DNA from 3 places in the Ignatzschineria larvae DSM 13226 genome. Region 2 is predicted to be linked to each of the others. Evidence: riboswitches for the same ligand, from Rfam matches in the RefSeq annotation. Region 2 holds a riboswitch; each other region holds the start of a gene.

Region 1 (7,372 bases), 770 kb from region 2:
GAGAGAATTATTGAATGGAGAGGAAAGCCTGCAGCGATTCGATGTGATAATGGCCCTGAATATATTAGCCAGAAATTAATTGATTGGGCTAATTCAAAGAAGATCACTCTGATCTATACTCAACCGGGGAAACCCACACAAAATGCTTATATTGAGCGATTTAACCGCACCGTAAGAGAGGAGTTACTATCGAATTATCTGTTTGGAACAATCAATGAAGCACAAATTTACTCCACTAAATGGCTATGGAGTTATAATAATGAAAGACCCCATTCAGCCATTGGATCTGTGCCACCGTGTCAACTTTAATAAACCAAGAGAAACCTTCTACTTTTAAATAGCCCTAAAAAGGGGAGGATTACACAATCATCATAGTTACTGTGATAACTAAAAAGGAGTTTACTCATGAGAAAGCTGAGTCATAGAATTTTGAACTGGTCTAATAACATGATAAGTTTTCCAGATATACCTACTATTTCAAGTCACTGTACGGATTACTTATCATCTATTCAGCCAGCTAAAGTTAAATTAAGAAGCGCTGAAGAAGATATGCAAATTGTAGCCGAAGATATCTCTCAGGCCACAGCTGAGGTATTAGCGCGTTATGGGGATGACCGTGATAACAAAAGATCTATCAAAAGATGATAAACAAAATGATATAGAAACGTCCTGTTCAACTGAACCAGAGAAAGATTTAATTTCTGATGAAGTAGAAAGGATTACCCAAATTGCAAATAGTGATCTTCCTGAAAAATTAAAGAAGAAAAAATAAAAGAAACGCTGCAAATTAAAAGCCAGCTCTTTTCAGGCCCATTACCTCCCCCCGCTTTATTAGAAGAGTATGAAAAAATTGTGCCTGGTGTGGCAACAAAGATTATTGAAATGTCAATAATATAAAGAGAACATACTATGCAAATTGAAAAAGCACTAACAGATTCTGAAATCGACCGAGTGTCTAGATCGCTCAATTTAGCCGAAAAATCCAATAAAAGAGGCACATGGTTAGTTTGGGGCTTAATAGCGGCTTCTCTAATCAGTATTTGGAGTGATGCTCACCCCACTGTTAGCATTGCCTTTTTAAGTCTTCCAATTGTCATGGGATTAAAAAGTTTATTATTCAATCATGAAAATAATAAAAAAGCAGATCCAGATAAATAATCTGGACTGATAGTATGAGTCCATATCAAAATTATAAAAATATACTATCCCCCGGCGATGGGAGGAGTTTTCTTAGTAATCTCAAATCAAATCTAATTCCCGGCAGGAGGGAATGCTTGCAATTCCAGACAAATCCCGCGCCCGCGGGTGAGTAGTTTCTCAACTTCTCAAACTATTTTCTCAACATTGAGAGATATCATTATATTTCAGCATAGATAGAATGTCCGCTTAACTCTCGGCAATGCTCGACACAGATGAACGATCTATTTATTATCCTGCATTGAAGATGCCCAACCTGCCGGCACGCGATTGATGGAAGAACGGTATACTTCGCTCCGGCGATGGGAGGGATTGTCTTATATCAATAAAGATAGTTCTAACTTTTCAGATGTGGGAAAACTTTCTGAAATTTTTTCATTCTTATTAAAAGCCGATTCCCGGCGGGAGGGAATGCTTGCAATTCCAGACAAATCCCGCGCCCGCGGGTGAGCAGTTTCTCAACTTCTCAAACTATTTTCTCTGCATTGAGAAATACCACTATTGCCGGCATAGATAGAATTTCCGCTTAACTCCCGGCATTAAAGATGTCCAATCTGCCGGCGCACGATTGGTAAAAGAGCGGGATACTTCGCTCCGGCGATGGGATAGATTTACTTAGTGACAACCATCAAACATCCCCTTTTATGACACAAGTTTACAGAGCTCTTGAAAATCTCTACAATGAGGGCTATCTCAACGGGGTGCCATTTAGGGATGATTAGGATGATCTGATCTTTAAAGGGCTGAGATTTCACCCGTCGAACCTGATCCGGACAATACCGGCGTAGGGATTTGAGAGCAGATGGCCACGAGGGCGATCTCCCTCAGATCCTGTGACGCATTACACAGGAGCTATTATGACGCATAAAACTGATTCTTCCATATTTCAACGCTTATCTCGATCGATTGCTCAACCGATTGGGCGAATTCTCCTTGCCACTTCTATGATTTTAACCTGCGTGACCACGTTCGCCTTGGCAGAGAAACCGATACTCACCGTCTACACTTATGATTCCTTTGCCGCAGAATGGGGGCCGGGGCCACTGATTAAGGAGCGCTTTGAAAAAGAGTGCGATTGTGAGCTGAAATTAGTCTCTCTCGGTGATGGCGTTGCCCTACTCAATCGCCTACGGATGGAAGGTAAAAAGAGTAAAGCGGATATTATCCTTGGTCTTGATAATAATCTGATTGCAGCGGCGGAAGAGACGGGGCTATTTGCTCCGGCCAATGTGGATACCTCAAAACTCAAACTGCCGATTGAATGGGATCATCAGACATTTATTCCTTACGATTATGGCTATTTTGCCTTTATCTATAATAAAGAGAAGATCCAAAATCCGCCCACAAGTATGAATGCACTCCTCGATAGTAGTAAATCTTGGAGTATTATCTATCAAGATCCTCGGACTAGTACGCCAGGATTGGGATTACTGTTTTGGATGGAGAAACTCTATGGAGATGAGAGTACAGCCGCTTGGCAAAAGATGGCGAAAAAGACGCTGACCGTCACCAAAGGTTGGAGCGAATCTTATGGCCTCTTTCTCAAGGATGAAAGTGATTTTGTCTTGAGTTATACCACATCGCCGGGCTATCAGATGCTCTATGATAAAGATGACAGCTATGCGGCAGCAATCTTCGATGAAGGGCACTATCTACAGGTAGAAGTCGCAGCGAAGTTGGCTACAAGCCAAAATGAAGCATTAGCCGATCAATTCCTGCAATTTATGTTAACGCCGGCATTTCAAGAGACGCTCCCGACTACCAATTGGATGTATCCTGTGATTGATATTCCATTACCGGAAGTCTACAAAGCGCTGCCGATTCCAAGCAAAGCGTTGCTCTTTAGTGCTGAAGAAGTGGAGAAAGAGCGACAACATTGGATTCGTTTATGGCAATCGGCGGTGAGTCAATAATTGACTTGAATGAGGATCTCTCATTGATGTATTCCCTACCCCATCATCACCGTCAATCGGCTTTGCAAGATCAGGCTCATCGGCCAAAGAGTTCTCTCTCTCTGTGGCCGGGCATTGTAGCGGCGCTATTACTCATTACCGTTGCGCTCCTCGCCTTTGGTGCGCTCTGGTGCTTTGCGCCATCTATTTCCTTGAGCGCTATTTGGCATGATCACTATCTCTGGCACGTGATTGGCTTTACCTTTTATCAAGCCTTTCTCTCTGCCCTACTCTCTGTGATCCCCGCTATTTTACTCGCTAGAGCACTCTATCGCCGGCGTTTCCCCGGGAGAACCCTGCTTCTTCGTCTCTGTGCAATGACGTTAGTCTTACCGGTCTTAGTGGCCGTATTTGGCATTCTCTCGATCTATGGTAAAAGTGGTTGGCTTGCGATGCTATTGGAGATGATAGGGCTTGAATATCGCTTCTCACCTTATGGTTTACAAGGGATTCTGCTCGCTCATGTCTTTTTCAATCTCCCCCTTGCCGCTCGAATGTTACTACAAGCGCTTGAGAGTATTTCTGTAGAACAGCGGCAGATTGCAGCGCAATTAGGCTTTAATGAATGGCAACAATTTCGCATTGTAGAGTGGCCCTATCTGCGCCGGCAATTATTACCTACTGCGGCACTGATCTTTATGCTCTGCTTTGCGAGCTTTGCCACAGTGTTAGCCCTTGGAGGTGGACCGAAAGCAACCACAATTGAGTTAGCGATTTATCAAGCGCTCAATTATGATTTTGATCCCGGTAGAGCGGCGATTTTAGCCCTTATTCAACTCTTTTTCTGTATCGGTTTAGTCCTACTTAGCCAACGCATCAATAGCGCCTTTGCCATTGGCACCACACAAGCACGGCGTTGGTTCGATCCGGCAGATAATCATTTTCGGCAGATTCGAGATACGCTGATTATTCTCTTAGCGCTTTTACTACTCCTGCCACCGCTCATTGCCATTATTATTGATGGATTGAATGGGCGCATTCTTGCCGTACTGCAACAATCAGCACTGTGGCAAGCGGCTTCCACCTCGCTGATTATTGCGCTGTGTGCCGGGCTTCTCTCGGTGACACTCACGATGATGATTCTCTGGAGTAGTCGGGAGCTTCGACTTCGGGGGAATGAACGGTGGGGACAGACTTTAGAGCTCAGTGGCCTGTTAATTTTAGCGATGCCGGGTATTGTATTAGCAACAGGTTTCTTTATTCTCTTTAATGAGACGATCGGCATTCCCCAATCCCCTTATCCTGTAGTGATTGTGGCGAATGCACTCCTAGCGATTCCTTATGCGCTGAAAACCCTCGATAATCCGATGAGAGATCTTGCGGAGCGCTACAATCCCCTCTGCCAATCTCTCAATATTCAAGGCGTTCGCCGGTTATGGATCGTTGAACTGAAAGCCCTCAAAAAGCCCATTGCTCAAGCCCTTGCTTTTGCTTCGGTGATCTCCATTGGCGATTTTGGCGTAGTGGCGCTCTTTGGCAATGAGGATTTTCGCACATTACCCTACTATCTCTATCAGCAATTAGGGGCATATCGTACCAATGATGGAGCGGTAACGGCAATGTTACTACTATTCCTCTGCTTTATCCTTTTTAGCTTACTCGAACAACTCTCAGGAAAAGATTATGATTCGGCTCAATAATGTTCTCTTTCATCCTAGCGTTAATGACAAGACGCAATCGATGCTGTTTCAATGTGCCATTGAACAAGGGGAGCGAGTGGCAATTATGGGGCCAAGTGGCGCGGGGAAAAGTACGCTATTGAGTTTAATCAGTGGTTTTCACGTTCCGCAACAAGGGGAGATAATCCTTGCCGGCAAAGATGTGACTAAGCTTCCGCCGGCAAAGCGTCCGGTATCTATGCTATTTCAGGAGAATAATCTCTTTGCCCATTTGACCGTTCTGCAAAATATCGGTTTAGGATTACGCCCGACACTACATCTCAAGCCCGATGAGATTGCAAAAGTCAGGCAAATTGCCGAGCAAGTGGGATTACAAGACCTTCTCAACCGCTATCCTAATACCCTCTCCGGTGGCCAACGACAACGCGCCGCCCTTGCCCGCTGCTTTATCCGCCGGCAACCGATTCTACTTCTTGATGAGCCTTTCTCCGCCCTTGATCCTGCGCTTCGGCACGAAATGTTACAGCTCTTAGATGAGATCTGCCACGCGCATAATATAACTTTAGTGATGGTATCGCACAATATCGAAGATGCCCACCAAATCGCGCCCAGAACACTTGTTATCCACGATGGTACCATTGCGTACGATGGCAATACCGAACAGCTCCTCAAAGGGGAAGATTCCGCAGCAAAACTCCTAGGTATTGAGAAATGCCACAACTTGCCGGCGCACGATTGGTAAAAAAGCGGGATATTTCCCCCCGGCGATGCGATTAATTCTCTTAGTCGTTCTATAGAAGCTAATTCCCGGCGGGAGGGAATGTTTGCAATTCCAGACAAATCCCGCGCCCGCGAGTGAGCGATTTTTTAATCTCTCGGCAATAGAACAGATCCCGAGATTTAAGAGATTTCCCGGCGCACGATCAGTAAAAGAGCGAGATCATTCCCCCCGGCGATGGGATAAATCCTCTTATGAATTAACTATAACCATAAAGATAGCATTCACTTTTAGAATGTGGGAAAACTTTCTGAAATTTTTTCATTCTTATTAAAAGCCGATTCCCGGCGGGAGGGAATGATCGTGAAACCAGAAGATCCGAGCGCCCGCGGGTGAAAAATTTCACAATTGTTCAACGGTATAAGCAAACACAATATGTTTAAAAAAATGCAAAAAATCGACACGTTTTAAAGATATGTTTATACCATCGACATATCATCTCGATATGTTTAAAAAATCCAAAAAAATCGACACATCAATAAAACATCGCTAAATAATCGAGAAAAATCGACATGAATTTTCGGCATTGAAAATGCCACTATTGTTAGCATGATTGAGTTTCCACCAAACTCTCTGCATTGAGAAATGCCACATCTGCCGGCGCGAGATCGGTAAAAGAACAGGATATTTCTCCCCGGCGATGCGATCAATTTTCTTATGGAACAAACTGATTCCATACAAACCAAAGCCGATTCCCGGCGGGAGGGAATGCTTGCAAATAGTCAGCAATTACTGTCGCATTAAGTCCAGTAATTTACCATTAATAAATAGCTTTTCTCGTCCTTCCATATATTCCGTCAAGACACCAATATCACATAATTTTTGTAAATAGTTAGAAGCTGTTTGCCTCTGAGCAATATTTTTCTCTACTAAGTTAGTAATACGGCAATAGGGCTGTTCAAAAAGAAGGTTCACTAGCTCATAGCTATATACTTTAGGAGCTTCTTCTTTGATATGTTGTACGGTTTCTTCCATTAATACCGTAATCGCTTCTATCTTATTTTTCGTCCATATCGATGTTTCTTCAACAGCTTTGAGCATAAAAAGAATCCACTCTTCCCACTGATGATTGGATGTTACTTGCAAAAGTAATTGATAATATTTTTGCTTATTCATTACGATATAACGACTTAAATAGAGTATCGGCAAGGTTAATAGTTCTTTCTCAATCAAATAGAGAATATTCAGAATTCTCCCTGTTCGACCATTTCCATCGATAAAGGGATGAATCGCTTCAAATTGATAATGGAGAACCGCTAACTTAACTAAAGGATCAAGCTCATCATCAGCATGGAGAAAATCCTCCCAATTTTTGAGCAAAGCACGAATAATCTCTTCTCCCGCAGGCGGTGTATAGACCACTTCACCAGTTGTACTATTACGTAAGGCCGTTCCCAACTGTTTACGAATATCCATCTCTCTTCCCTTGAGCGTACTACATATATCCATGGCTGTACGACTAGATAAGGGAAGCTTATTCAGTGAAATAAACCCATTATAGAGCGCCCGGCGATAACTTAATGCCTCTTTAGTCATAGGATCTGCATTCCCCTCTTCTACTGAATATTGAAAGAGTTTATCCGTTGTCGTCACAATATTTTCAATCTCGGAGCTTCCTTGCGCTTCTAAAATGGGCAACAGATTAATCAACAATCCCTGATTCGGTAATAATTTCCCTGCTTGATTCAACTCTGCTAAAGCAGATCTTGCAGCAATACAGTTTTTTAAGACACTTTTTGTTTCCAACTCTTTTTGAGGTGGAAGGAGTGGTAACTCATTATAAGGTTGTTCTGCAATCCAATTCATCATCTTCTTCTCCATTTTTT
Region 2 (7,372 bases):
TATTCAATCAGCCATTAAACGTAAAGGTATGCTATGCGTCATAAATTTCGTACACTCACTTTGGGATTACTCCTCTGTATTGCAGGATGTACTCAACCCCATTCGCCAGAAGAGAGTGTGCAACGATTTTATGAATCTTTGGCTAATCCTAATTATCCGGAGCTAATCGCGCTCTTTAATCTGAATGATCTGAATCAAGAGCCCCGCTCCGAAGCGGTACTCTACGAAATTTTGACCATTATTTTTGAAGATTTAGCCCTCAACATTAATGCGAAAGGGGGTATCGAAAAAATCGAATTTCAAAATGCCACCTTCAATCAAGATAAAACAGCAGCAACCGTCGATTACACACTCTTCTTTCGTAACAAGACGACACAAAGTGATCGGCTTGCACTTGTCAAAGATCACACCGGCTATTGGCAATTACAATTAATGCCGGCAAAAAGCGCAAATTAATGCGCAATTTGCCGACTGATACCCCACTTATAACCTCATTAGCGATAAATCTGACTCTCATTCGCACGGAATTCTGCTGATTTCTCCTGCATTCCGGCAATGATCTTCTGAGCTTCCCCTGATTGTGCTCCCCCTGATTGTGCTTGTGCTACCGTACGAATATCTTGTGAAATCCGCATTGAACAGAATTTAGGACCACACATCGAGCAGAAATGAGCTACTTTTGCGCCCTCTTGTGGCAGGGTTTCATCGTGATAATCTCGTGCTAACTCTGGATCTAAGCCGAGGTTAAATTGATCTAACCACCGAAATTCAAAGCGCGCTTTGGAGAGTGCATCATCCCGTTTTTGCGCATTTGGATGCCCTTTTGCAAGGTCCGCTGCGTGCGCCGCTAATTTATAAGTAACCACGCCGGTACGGACATCTTCCCGATTAGGTAAGCCTAAATGCTCCTTCGGCGTCACATAACAGAGCATCGCCGTACCATACCAAGCGATCTGTGCGGCTCCAATCGCTGACGTGATATGATCATATCCCGGTGCGATATCAGTCGTCAGTGGCCCAAGTGTATAGAAAGGCGCATCGTGGCAATATCGCTCCTGCATCTCCATATTCTCTTTGATCTTATTCATCGGTACGTGCCCGGGGCCTTCGATCATCGTCTGGACATCATACTCCCACGCAATTTCTGTCAACTCCCCTAAGGTCTTAAGCTCAGCAAATTGTGCTTCATCATTGGCATCGGCAATCGACCCTGGTCGTAAGCCATCCCCCAACGAGAAAGCGATATCATACTGCTGCATAATCTCGCAAATTTCTCGAAAATGGGTATAGATGAAATTCTCTTTGTGATGCGCAAGGCACCACTGTGCCATAATAGAACCGCCTCGAGAGACAATCCCCGTTACTCGATTCGCCGTTAGCGGAATGTAGCGCAGTAAAACACCGGCATGAATTGTGAAGTAATCCACGCCCTGCTCTGCTTGCTCAATTAAGGTATCGCGAAACACTTCCCACGTCAGATCTTCGGCAATGCCATTGACCTTTTCAAGAGCTTGGTAAATGGGAACGGTGCCGATCGGAACCGGCGAATTGCGGATAATCCATTCGCGTGTTTTATGGATATCTTTCCCAGTTGAGAGATCCATCACATTATCCGCGCCCCAACGAGTGGCCCACGTCATCTTCTCCACTTCCTCTTCGATATTAGAAGTGATCGCCGAGTTCCCGATATTGGCATTAATCTTCACCTGGAAATTTTTACCAATAATCATCGGCTCGGCTTCAGGATGATTAATATTCGAGGGGATAATCGCTCGGCCGGCCGCTACTTCATCCCGTACAAACGCCGGTGTCATTCCTTCACGAATCGCGATAAATTCCATCTCCGGCGTAATCAGCCCTTTACGGGCATAATGCATCTGCGTCACATTCATTCCCGGCTTTGCCCGAAGAGGCTCCCGCTTTAATCCCGGGAAAGCGCCCTCTTGAATACGAGGATCATCTTCCCGTTTATAGCCATCATCTCGCGCACTTTTGATGCGTCCCTCATACGTCTCCACATCGCCACGCTCTATGACCCAAGCTCTTTTAAGTGCCGGAAGCCCTTTCGTCAGATCCACTTGGTAATCTTGATCCGAATAAGGGCCACTCGTGTCATAGACTAAAAATGGGGGATTTTTCTCAATCACTTCTCCTTTGGATCCTAAAGTATCTGAGAGGGTAATCTCGCGAAAGGGTACTCGAATATCCGGCCTAGAACCTTCAATATAGACCTTTCGGCTATTGGGGAATTGCTGTTGAAATTTTTGTTGAAATGGTTGCGATATTGGTTGCGCTAACGATTGTTCGGGTTGAAATGTATCTGCCATTAAATTGCTCCTATGATAATAAAAGAAGACAAGATTTGGGCTAGCAAGCGTCTATTGCAGGGATAATAATGGGATGTTTCACATAAAACGTCTCTATGATTAGAGCGCATTACAATCTGATAGCGTGACGGATCGATCTTATTAATCGATCTTTATTCATCAATCTTTATTGATCGATCATCGCTTTGAGATAATGATTCAACAGAATCAAAATAGAATAGATACTCATTATATCGCCTTACTTTCCTACGCTGGTATTAGCCAGATCAGGTCCAAAGGGTTTAAGCACAATGCTAATCTCAGCTCGATTTGAGCTCCCCTAGTGTGAATAAAGAGAAGAAGATCCGATTAAAGTCGTTTTCAATGAACTGTTAATGGATCATTGTTAATAGAATCATTGTTAATAAATTTTTAACCGCTCTTCACTTGCATTTGAATGTAGCCTGTTTTCCTTGAGAAAGCAAAAGTTCTTCCCGCTTCCGCGTAATCTCATTGCCACTAAAATTAGTAACACATTTATATTATTGGGATTATTATCTTCTCTTTCCTTTGTGGTTCTTCTATTTACACCCCTTATTCGCGATCCTTATTCAAGCTTGTTACAATGCTCTTCTCTCTTTTGAACTATTGATCAATCACTCGCTATGACTCGAATTAATATCATTCCTCCTGAAGAACTGTGTGATCAACATCTCCTAGCCGAACATCGGGAATTGACTCGTATCCCCAATGATATCGCGAAACGGCAAGGCAAAGTCCCGCTCTCAAACGCGCCGGGTTACCATTTAGGAACCGGGCACGTGACCTTTTTCCGGGATAAATTGCGTTTTTTAAAAGATCGTTATGACGCACTGCATCAAGAATGCCTAAAAAGAGGATTTAATGTGCTCTATAAATGGCCGGAAGATGTAGCAGAATATCTTCATCTCTGGAATGATTATGAAGTCACAGCGCAAGATCGTGCGATCAATATGGCGCGTATTATTGAAAGAATGCCGGAAAAACCCCGTTACACACCGCATCAAACAGATCACTCAGAAACAGAAAAATAGCGCTCTCTAGGGAGAACGGCTGGCTATCACTAGAATAATTCGGCAGATGAGTATCATAAAATCATCTCCAAGGCTAGAAGCGTCCTATAGAAAGGCGTACACTATTTGCTCATAAGATAAAAACAGTGACCGCTCCATCATTCTCAGGGATAGAATCTCTATGCGAAATACGCTTCTTCTTGGTATCTTCTTTGTAGTGCTCTCTCAAGTGGCTTTTGCGCTCATGGATAGCTCTATCAAATGGTTAAGTAACGATATCTCAACCGCAACGATCATCTTCTTTCGAAACCTCATCACCCTAATGTGGGTTCTACCGGCATTCTATCTCTCCGGCGAAATGCGCCACTCAATTGCAAGGCTTCCGCTACACGCCATTCGCTCGCTCTCAGGGCAGATCGGGATGATCCTCATCTTTGTCTCACTAAAAGTATTACCGCTTTCAGATGCCACAGTGCTCCGCTCCCTCACTCCGCTCTTCGTTCCTATTTTGGCGTTTATCTGGCTCAAAGAGAAGCTCAGTTGGGTGCTAATTCCGAGCTTCCTCCTCGCTCTAGCCGGCGTTTGGATGTTAGCCGATGTAGATAAGCCCCATTTCTCTCTCCTCTCTCTACTGCCTATTGTTGCCGGAATCTTTGTGGCAATGGCAATGGTGGCGATTAAGCGGGTCAGTAAAGTGGCAAAAGGTGCAGAGATTGTCTTCTACTTCTCTCTCACCGGCATTATCTCGGCGCTCGGTTTAGCGCTCTTTACTGAATTTACCCTCCCTACATCGCCGGCGATTTGGGGGATTGTGCTCTTAATGGGAATCTTTGGCTCCCTTGGTCAAGTGTGGGTTACGAAAGCAAACTCCTTGACAGATGCGTCAATCTTAGCGCCTTTCTACTATCTCAATGCCGTTTTTGGTGCGCTCATCTCCCATTTTTTCTGGAATGAAACACTCGGCTTCTGGGGCTGGCTCGGCGCCACTTTAGTGATATTGGGCGGATTATTACTCGTCATCACTCAACAGAGACGATCAAAACAATCGCTTTAAACCCATAGCGACAATTAATAGAGAAAATAGATATCAAAAAGCGAATATAGAATAAATAATTATTCAAAAAGTAAACACTCATTTTATTATTCACTGATTTTGCAATATGATAGCGCCTCTTTGAGGGATTTTATTGCCACAAATGGCAACCTTTTCAAATGACAACATTTTATTTTCATTCACCTTTAACCTTATGAGATTCAGATGAAGAAACAACTATCACTCTCAGCATATATCACTATCGGCTCGATGTTATTCGGGCTCTTCTTTGGTGCCGGGAACCTTATCTTCCCCGTTCATATGGGGCAAGAAGCCGGTGCTTCTATCTCATTAGCAACCATTGGTTTTATCCTTACCGGCGTAGGGCTTCCTTTCCTCGGCGTTGTGGCGATTGGCTTTTCTAAAAGTAATGGTCTCTATGACCTTGCAAGTCGGGTTACCCCGCTCTATGGCCTCTTCTTTACCATTGTGCTCTATCTAACGATCGGCCCTTTCTTTGCACTTCCTAGAACGGCAACAGTCTCTTTTGAAATTGGCTTAACACCATTTTTGAGCGAAGATCAATATACGATTGCACTCCTCATCTTTACAGTTCTCTTCTTTCTATTAGCGTGGATTCTTTCCCTCAATCCTAGCAATATTATGATGTGGATCGGAAAAGTGTTAAATCCGCTCTTTTTGGTCTTCTTAGCCTTTCTCATTATTAGCGCTTTTATCTATCCTATGGGAGATGTTGAAACGCTTCCGATTCAGCCGGCTTATACGCATAATGCGCTCTTTAAAGGCTTTACCGAGGGCTATAACACAATGGATGTATTAGCCTCTTTGGCCTTTGGGATTATTGTCGTCAATACCATCAAAAACTTAGGTGTAACGAACCCGACCGATATCGCCAAAGATACCTTTAAATCCGGTATTATTAGCCTTATTTTAATGAGTGTTATTTACGGTTGCCTCGCTTATATTGGGGCCACGAGCCTCAATCAATTCCCGCTCTCTGATAATGGCGGAATTGCCCTTGCGCAGATTGCAACCCACTATTTTGGTGCGTATGGGGCAATGCTCTTAGCGATTATTATCACGATTGCCTGTCTGAAAACCGCTATCGGTCTTATTACAAGTTGTGCCGAGATGTTTACCGAGCTCTTCCCGAAGATCTCTTATCGTCAATTTGTTCATATTTTTAGTATTATCAGTATGCTCATTGCCAATGTGGGTTTAACCGCGATTATCAGTATCTCCATTCCGGTATTGATGTTTCTCTATCCATTAGCCATCACTTTGGTATTCCTCGCTTTTCTCTCACCGCTATTTCATCATCAGAAAATTGTGTATCAATGCACCATCGGCATTACCTTTATTGTCGCAGTACTTGAAGGGTTAAAAGCCTCTTCCGAGATGATTAGCCAAAACCCTGTGGTTTGGACGATTACCTCAACAGTGGACGGGATTCTTCCGCTCTCTGATGTGAGTATGGGTTGGATTTTACCGGCGATTGTCGGCTTAATCATTGGTTGGGCATTGAGCTTTAAAACCCGTAGCAAGGCGGAAGCGGTCTAATCAATCATCAGTTGCAAGATGCCGGATAGAACGGCTTTCTTGCCTCGATTAGCTGATGTGCCGGCATTTCAATAATACCTATTTTGACCCGATATCACTCTAGATATCACTCTATATAAAAAGCCCACTGAACCTGATATTCAGTGGGCTTTACTCTATCCGTGCAAATATGCGAAAACTGATTTGTGCTCTATTTTTTACGTGATTATTCTCACTTTACTCTTCTTGTTCTACTAGTTCTCATTCTGAGATTCTAATTATAGTAGAGTGATTCATAGATCGGGAATTGCTCTAAAAATCCGGCAAGTATACCTGACATAAAGATTGAGCTCCCGGTAAAGAGCAACGTGCTCATAATGCTCGTACTCGGATCAGCCCCATAATCTAAAGAGAGATAGAGAAATTGATCATTCGCACTCAATTGCAGACCGACCCGAGAAGATTGTGCAAAATCGAATTGATCCGCTCTTGGCATCCGATTCACATCAAATTCAACGCCTAAAACATCCGCACTATTTTGTAAAAACTGTAGATAGTTGTAATACCAATTACGATCACCATTTTTAATATTCATCGTACCGGCAAAGAGCAGCTCTTGGGGATTAATCCCTTGTGAACGCTCTAACCATTTACCAAACTTCTCATTGCCTAATCGATCCTCTTCCATCACCATCTGTGGCAAGCGATTTATTCGAATATAATCCCCCTCTTCAGTCCAATAGAAGTGCCAATTGAGATCAAGCGCTCGTACGCCGTAGATATTCGCTACATATTCATTAATGAAAGGATAGAACGTAAGCGGTGTTAAATCCTCTTTCGGATCTTGACTAATCTTATCGACAAGCAGGGGAATCAGAGGATTTTGCATCACTAAATGGTGCATTTGACCCTTTTGATCATATTGCACTAAGCCCGCTTCCTTTTGCGTATTTAACCATTGATAAAACTGTTTTTTATCCCGTAAACCAATAATCGCGTGTGGCCCTAGATCATCATAATAGAACGTCATCGTGGGCCCAAGCGCATTCAGCAGTGGCATTGGATCAAATCCAAGATCCGTAGAAAGTTTCGCCTGTATATTTTGATAGAGCGCTTTGGCTTCCGTTTGGAAATCCGCTACCACAGCTTCATCCACTAAATAGGCCGGCATTTGACTTGCAAATGAAGTATAGAGCGCTTTTTCCACCATTGCTTGTGTTGGAATCGGTAGAATCACAGCGCCGAGCGGGGCTTCTACTGTCTCAAAGTTAAAGTCATTTTTGCGCTTAGGATCGAGCGCCAACAGGGTATTCATATTCCCTTTGACGATGATCTTCATCTGCCCTTGTCCCACTTCATTCGTTCCCTCGCCGAGTGCAACGCCCTCAATCTGCTGTAAGAGTTCCATTACCGCCATATTT
Region 3 (7,372 bases), 160 kb from region 2:
CGTGTTCAAGCTGCCATGGCATTAATGGAGAAGGTTCATTAGATCATCATACGCCTGCACTGACACATAACAGTACCGTTGGACGTTCAGACCGTACCAACCTTGTCATGAAAATTATGCAAGGGGTCATGCGCGAAGATGGAAAAACCCATGAAGTGACAACACTCATGCCAGCATTTGCAGAGGAATATACAGAAATCTATTCATGGCTCAATAATGCCCAAATTGCCTCTGTTGCAAATTACGTGACAGAAAAATTTGGGGATGGGAAAGCAACCCTCTCTGAAAATGATGTGGTTGTGATCGCTCAAGGTGGTGAGTCACCATTCTTAATTCGATACGCTTCATTATTAGCCATTGCTGGTTTTATTGTAGCGGCACTAGTGATTTTGTATATTTTAAAGCTAATATTTTTTAGAAAAAAATAAGACGCGCTAAATGACGACTAGTTTAAAAAACTATATCAAAATCTAGATCACATCAATAATCCTCTTAGTAGCTTCTCTATTAAGGGGATTTTTTAATCCTGATGGAATAAATTCTATAGTAAATTGGATTTAAGAAAAAAGGTTTTTAAGCAGTTAGTATGGGATTTTAACGAGAAGATAAAATCCTTACTCAACAACACTTGCAAGATGCCGTATAGAACAGCTTCCTTGCCTCGATCAGCCGATGCGCCGGCATTTCAATAAGCTTACTTTGAACCGATCTGCCTATACAATGAATCCTGAACTAAACTCGCAAATAAGAAACGATCCTGACCCCTACACCTAGCGTAGATCCCTCACCTTATCACGGCTTTGTGTAATGCATCATGATCTCCTCATAAACCCTCAACGCCTCTGCTTCATCACGTGCGCCATAGACAATTCCTCGACCATCTGCGAAGAGGATAATTCGATGTTGGGCTAGATGAATATTGAGAAAGTAAGCATTGTATTGATAACTGACCTTATCGCTATCGAGGGCAACTTTTAGCATCTCAAGATCAAGAGGATTCTCTTCCCTAATCATCACCGTTCCCTCGCCACAGAGCTTTTGTACTTTACGCTTAGGGCGATTGAGTGCAGGATAAGTGGGATGATCGCCACAGGTTGGGCAATTGGGCTTTTTAAGGGACTCAATGGCGATATTTTGTTGATGAAAAGGCCATAGTTCAATCGTTAAAAGAGTGTTCCTCAATGCTAAAGGGTCGATCAACAACTTCATCGCTTCCGTTGTTTGAATCCCGGAAATTATCTGTAAAATCGATTGAATGACACCGACAGAACTACAACTATCTTGCGTATCTAATGGTAGATAATCCGATAAACAGCGAAGGCAAGGACGATTCTCTTCAGGGCTATTGTGCGCTGGAATATTAAAGTTATAGCTCATGCCATAGCTCTCTAAAGCAGAACCAAAAATCCAAGGTATATCTAACTTATAACAGGCATCATTAATCAAAAGCCTTAGTGAGAGATGATCCGTTCCATCTAGCAGCAGATCGTGGCCAGCGATTAATCTTTCAATATTATCACTAGCCACATCCATTAAATGCGTTGTAATCTCAACTTCAGGATTAATACTCTGAAGATGATGTTTAAGGGCAATCACTTTCGGCAGGGCTTGCTTAGCATCTGCTTCGGTAAAGAGCGTTTGGCGCTGTAGATTGGAATACTCTACAAAATCTCGATCAATCAAGGTTAAATGACCAAAGCCGGCGCGCGTTAAAGTTTCCGCGTGCTGCGTTCCTAATGCACCACAACCGATAATCACCACTTTCGCTTGCCGAAAGCGCATCAAACCCGATTCACCAATACGATGAAATCGCATCAACCGGCTATATCGCACCTCTTCTACTTCTGTCAAAACAGAATGCTGATCCACTTTATCCACCAACGCACCTCTTCAAAAATGAATTTCTAGCTTGTAAGCAAGCCCGTTAAAGGGCTACTCGCTGTGGCCGTTAATTTTGCCGGCATTCGTTTCGCTTCATAACCTAACCGCCCGGCTTCTACTGCAAGTTTCATTGCCCGGCTCATCTTAATAGGATCTTCGCTATAAGCTACTGCACTATTCATCAAAACACCATCAGCCCCCAATTCCATTGCAAAAGCCACATCTTTCGGGCTGCCTAAGCCGGCATCGACAATCACAGGAACCGTTGCTTGCTCAATAATATGGTGTAAATTGACCGGATTAATAATCCCAAGTCCGCTACCAATAGGAGATGCGCCCGGCATAATGGCGTGACAACCCATCTCTTGCAATTTGCGCGCTAATACCACGTCATCCGAGGTATAGACTAAAACGGTCATTCCCTCATTAAGTAGAATTTCTGTGGCTTTCAAGGTTTCTATAGGATCGGGCAGTAAGGTTTTCTGACAACCAATCACTTCCACCTTGATCATATCGCATAGCCCTGACGCGTGAGCAAGCTTTGCGGTACGTACGGCTTCTTCTGCGGTATAAGCGCCGGCGGTATTGGGCAATAATTTATAACGGCTTAAATCGAGCGCTTCTAATAGATCGGGCTGATTCTCATCGAAGATATTCATACGCCGAACAGCAAAGGTCAAAACTTCTGTTTCACTCGCTTCCACAGCCCCTTTCTGCTCCTCAAAGTTGCGATATTTCCCTGTGCCTAAAAAGAGCCGAGAGTTAAATTCAAAGTTTCCTATTTTTAAAGTCATCTTAACCACCTCCTACAAAATGGACTATTTCAAAACAATCATCGGCAGAAACTGTTTCTACCTTGTAATTCTCCGGGGAAATGACTGTCCTGTTTTTCTCAATAATAAAAAATCGCCGATGTGAAAGATTGAGCTTCTCAATCAGATCCGCCACCGATTTCACTTCCGCTGTAACCTGCATCGACTCACCATTCACTTGAATCGTGATCTTATTCATATCCTCGGCAATTGCATTTTTAGGTATCATCGTTACCGCTCCTTTTCTCTCTCTTTTCTCTCTCTTTTCTCTCTATTCTTTCTTCATCAAAATCTGCTGAAATTGTGTGGCTTGTCGAATGGCTTGATCGGTATCTAAGCGGTAATCTCTCAAGGGAAATAGAGTCGACATCAAGGCGATGCCATCGACAAAGGGGAATAGGCTTTCAACATTGCCAAGATTGATGCCGCCAATAGCAATTAGTTTGCCGGCAGAGGCATTATTCCCTCCATTGAGGCGACATTCTGCATTGATGGCTTCATAGGCTAACCGCAGATAATCAACACCTAATGGTGCATACTCTTTCGCTTCTGTGGGAAAAATGTGCCCTAAATAACCATAGTCATAATGGGAAAGTTGCTTCTCCACGGCATTGACAGAATGAAACGATCTCCCCCATTGCAAAGTGGGAAAAGTGGCTTCTAATCGGCTTAAAGGTAAGCTCTGCTCAGTTAGATGAACTTTCTGAATGCCAAAGGTCAGCGCAATATCTGCTCGATCATTGATAATGAGCTTATCCGCAGGAATATCTGCCTGTAATAGCCGTTCAATCAATAGCGCAAGCGCTTTAGGGGAGCGAGATTTTTCCCGTAGTTGAATCGCATCCACATACGGCAAAAGCGCACCAATATGCGCCACCAATGCTTGATCAGCAATCGTGGGGATATCTCGTGTGACTGCGTGTAGCTGTAAGGACTGTAACATCTTCTCTCCGTTGCGGAGATAAGATCATAATCGACCTGCAGAGGGATTCTGCCGATCCATTATTCGCCACTTTCCTCCGCTAGTATTAACTAGATCAGGTTCTAAGAGTCCCGAAGTACCACTTCGATCTCAGCTGTTCATAACAGCACCTCTAGGGGAATATTGTCTGCGCTATGGCACTGATAAAAAGGTGTATCCTCTACCTATCAGCGTACAATGCGCAATTTGTAATTCTGTTTGTAATACGATCAATATCGCGTTGAATCATCGAGTATAGAAGATCTTCTGACAATGGGCAACTCTCTTTTCTAAAGAGAGAGTCAATAAAAAAGCGACACCCCTTTCAGAATATCGCTGCATTAAATTATTGAGCTGTACTGCTATATCATCGGTACTCATCCTACCGATCGATAGATTTTCTCTTAACTACCGAGCAGTAACATCAGGTAAGCGAAGAAGATCACTAAGTGCGCAACCCCATCGACCTGATTGGTCCGTCCGCTGTCAAATGTTGCTTGGCACAGTACAAACAAACCACTCACGAGAATCACATCTGTAACTGGCAAGCCTAGAATAATTTGGCTACCCGTAAAGAGCGAGATAATCGCAACTGCCGGAACGGTCAATGAGATTGTTGCAAGCACCGAACCGAAATACATATTGATCGCTCGTTGCAGGTTGTTATTCAATACCGCCCGAATAGCACCTAATCCCTCCGGTGCGAAGATCAAAATCGCGACGATCAAACCCGTTAACGCTTTAGGCGCATTGAGGTTTGCAAGTAGAGACTCAAGTGGCGCTGAATCCACTTTTGTAACCGCAACAACCGACACTAAATGAACAATCAACCAGATACCGTGCCAAGTATTTGAGTACGGTGAAGGCATCCCTTTATGATTCTCATCTTGGTCTTCATCATCATAGATAAAGAGGCTTTGATGTGTTTTCGTTTGAATTACTAAGAATACGGCATAAAGCACAGCAGATAACAGTGCCACAAAGATCAGTTGACCATTACTATAACTTCCGCCCTCTAAGAAGCTTGGAAGAATGAGCACCACTAAAACAAGTGGAATAATCGCCGTAGTATATTGGGTAACACCGGCAAGATTAACGTGTTGTGTTTTAAACTTTTTACCGCCAATCAGTAGTGAAATTCCCACAAATCCACTGATCACCAGCATAATCAATGAGTAGAGCGTATCACGCATCAAGGTGGCATAAGGATCGATTCCATCAGGACCGGGCCCTGGACTTGATGACATAACAACAGTAATTAAGCTCACTTCCAGAATAACCACAGAAAGGCTTAAAATCAGAGAGCCGTAAGGTTCTCCAAGACGGTGGGCAAAGACGTCTGCGTGACGCACCACACTAAATGCACTATAGAGAATTGCGATCAAGGAGATAATGTTGATCACAAAGAGAAATGCTGTAGATTGGGTTGAACCAAAGAAAAGATCAAAACAGATGACGGCTATAGCTAATATAACCGCATACTCCTTATGTCGAGTTCCTTTATATTTTTGACCATCAATTAATCCCATTAATATCTCCTTATCTGTTAAGTGGTATATAAACTATCGCAGGCAACGCGCCCTTGACAGATGAAGATCTCCTAGTTGACCAACGTCAATATCTGACGATAATTATTAATTATCAACTTGGCGTTTTATTTTACTTTTTTTATCGCTAAATTGCTATTTTTTATACATTTTTTGACAATAAAGCGCTCTATTCTACACATATTGACATTCAACACACGAACAATAACCGTTCCCACGATTAATCAAAGGGATCAAATATCATTGGTAAAGTAGAATAAGCACCCCCCAACAGCCCCTAAATAATAAAATAACTTATTGAATAGTATAGCCTTATCACTTATTCAAATAAGCCTTTCTTACTTAAATCATCAGTGGTGCAATCAAAATTACATCCGTTATTCATTTGTCACTTGCGCCTCTTCTTTTGTACCGCAAGTAGGACAGAAATTAAGAAAAGCGTTTTTACGGACATGACAAGTAGGACATCGTTTATAGAGAGTAATACCACAATGTGGACAATAGTCAATTGAGGGATCACGATAATTTATGCCTCTTTCACAAGAGGGACAGAGTGATTTATCAAGCCGTTGTAATACAAAGCTATAATTGAGCATCTTCCGGCGCTCCACATCCGTCGCCGATTCTTCTTGTCGCTGCTTTTCGCGATAACGATTGAGAGTGCGAATCGCATAATAACCGCCTAAGAATGTCAGGATCAAGCCCACACTAAAGCGCACATAACCCCCATAGCTTGGAAGATAGGGCACTAATTCAAAGAAAAAGGCAAAGAGCGCAAAGAAGATAAATCCCCAACTAAAAGGCCAATAGCGACCGTTTCGGCGCTTCACAAAGAGATAGCCGGCAATCACTAAGAGCGGTAAAGTGACTGCTAATCGAATCAGGAAAATCTGTAGAACCTGTCGCCGATCGGCCTGATAATAGCGTTCCCAAGCTTGATCGGTGAGCGTGTTGACCTTTTGCAGTAACGCTTCTCGCTTATTCAAAATAGCTTGCCAATCTTTCTGTGCCGAGAGATTCTCTCGTTCAAGCTCCGCAATTCGATTCCGGCTTGCTTCTAAGGCTTCGGTTCGGGTCATTAACTCAGGATCTCGCTTTGGATCTAAGGTCGCTCCCCGCGTTTTCAGCCAATTTTCAAAGATCTCTTTCTCATTACCATAGGCTAATTGGGCGATCGTTAAAGCCTCTGCCGCCCCATTTTTGACAAGTTCCTGTGCATTCAGTTGCTCCGCTAATTGATTGTTTTGGGCCAATAACTGACTATAATCAGGCTCTTGATAGAAATTCTCAACCTCTAACCGCTCTGTCACTGCCGGCAGATCGCTAATGACACGCTCTCCTATGCCTGTTAAGAAAAAGGCAAATAGAATCGCCACCATCCATAATAGGCGATTTAACCATTTCTCTGTTCTACGCTTTGATCGACTCATCATTCTTCCTTGTCATCTTAAAAATAGTCAATGTATGAAACGCGCTCATCACGCTATTGATCATGAATATATTGAATACATTAAAAAAAGAGATGACCATCTTCAGATCGCCATCTCTTCGTCATCGATTGATGTGATATTGCTGTGATACTTTATTGTAGCAACTCTATGAATTTCCGGTAAAAATTCTCTTATTTAATAAGGTCTTTTCCGAGATTTAATTCGAAAATTCAACCCTAACGCTCAATTCTAACGTTCACTGTATCACTTTACTGCTTCAATTTACTCATCATTAGGGGTTAACCCTTTTAAGAGCCCTTAGAACTTCCGTTCAACTGCATAGTAAGCTAATGTTTTTAAGGCTTCTTTATAAGGGGAATCTGGCAATGGGGCTAATGCTTCTACCGCAAGATCCGCCTGTTTTTCTGCCATTTGGTGCGTATATTCCAGCGATTCTGTACGCGCAACGACTTTTAAAATCGTCTCTAATTTAGAGATATCAGCATTCACAAGCGCATCTTGAATCAGTGTTGCCTCTTCCGGCGTTCCCACACGCATCGCATAAATGAGCGGTAATGTGGGCTTTCCTTCCGCAAGATCATCGCCGGTATTTTTACCCATCTCCGCCGCGCTTGCCGAGTAATCTAAGATATCATCCACTAATTGGAAAGCGGTCCCTAAATACATTCCGTAAGTCGCAAGCGCCGTTTCATAATCATCCCCGCCCGCCTCTCTTGCTAA

What was found. A riboswitch is a leader RNA that binds a small molecule or an ion and turns the genes downstream of it on or off. The one in region 2 is predicted to bind thiamine pyrophosphate.
Region 1: another riboswitch for thiamine pyrophosphate. It lies ahead of thiB (thiamine ABC transporter substrate binding subunit); the one in region 2 lies ahead of thiC (phosphomethylpyrimidine synthase ThiC).
Region 3: another riboswitch for thiamine pyrophosphate. It lies ahead of WMO13_RS08495 (thiamine phosphate synthase); the one in region 2 lies ahead of thiC (phosphomethylpyrimidine synthase ThiC).

What each region holds. Positions count from the first base shown of each region.
Region 1 is NZ_CP150637.1:101,901-109,272, reverse strand. Features, by position in the region: one part of gene WMO13_RS00465 (IS3 family transposase) at 1-309, shown strand, start outside; gene WMO13_RS00460 (hypothetical protein) at 406-645, shown strand; gene WMO13_RS10640 (DUF2335 domain-containing protein) at 754-897, shown strand; gene WMO13_RS00455 (hypothetical protein) at 910-1,158, shown strand; TPP riboswitch at 1,885-2,006, shown strand; gene thiB (thiamine ABC transporter substrate binding subunit) at 2,142-3,110, shown strand; gene thiP (thiamine/thiamine pyrophosphate ABC transporter permease ThiP) at 3,086-4,789, shown strand; gene thiQ (thiamine ABC transporter ATP-binding protein ThiQ) at 4,773-5,510, shown strand; gene WMO13_RS00435 (hypothetical protein) at 6,036-6,212, opposite strand; gene fic (protein adenylyltransferase Fic) at 6,276-7,352, opposite strand.
Region 2 is NZ_CP150637.1:1,891,945-1,899,316, forward strand. Features, by position in the region: gene WMO13_RS07815 (DUF4878 domain-containing protein) at 34-456, shown strand; gene thiC (phosphomethylpyrimidine synthase ThiC) at 495-2,327, opposite strand; TPP riboswitch at 2,554-2,658, opposite strand; gene WMO13_RS07825 (pyrimidine dimer DNA glycosylase/endonuclease V) at 2,972-3,379, shown strand; gene WMO13_RS07830 (DMT family transporter) at 3,540-4,412, shown strand; gene brnQ (branched-chain amino acid transport system II carrier protein) at 4,617-5,972, shown strand; gene WMO13_RS07840 (hypothetical protein) at 6,226-7,372, opposite strand, start outside.
Region 3 is NZ_CP150637.1:2,050,232-2,057,603, forward strand. Features, by position in the region: gene WMO13_RS08475 (cytochrome c) at 1-428, shown strand, start outside; gene WMO13_RS08480 (ThiF family adenylyltransferase) at 793-1,878, opposite strand; gene WMO13_RS08485 (thiazole synthase) at 1,905-2,675, opposite strand; gene thiS (sulfur carrier protein ThiS) at 2,677-2,922, opposite strand; gene WMO13_RS08495 (thiamine phosphate synthase) at 2,965-3,636, opposite strand; TPP riboswitch at 3,691-3,799, opposite strand; gene WMO13_RS08500 (calcium/sodium:proton antiporter) at 4,059-5,183, opposite strand; gene WMO13_RS08505 (zinc ribbon domain-containing protein) at 5,579-6,631, opposite strand; gene ispB (octaprenyl diphosphate synthase) at 6,950-7,372, opposite strand, start outside.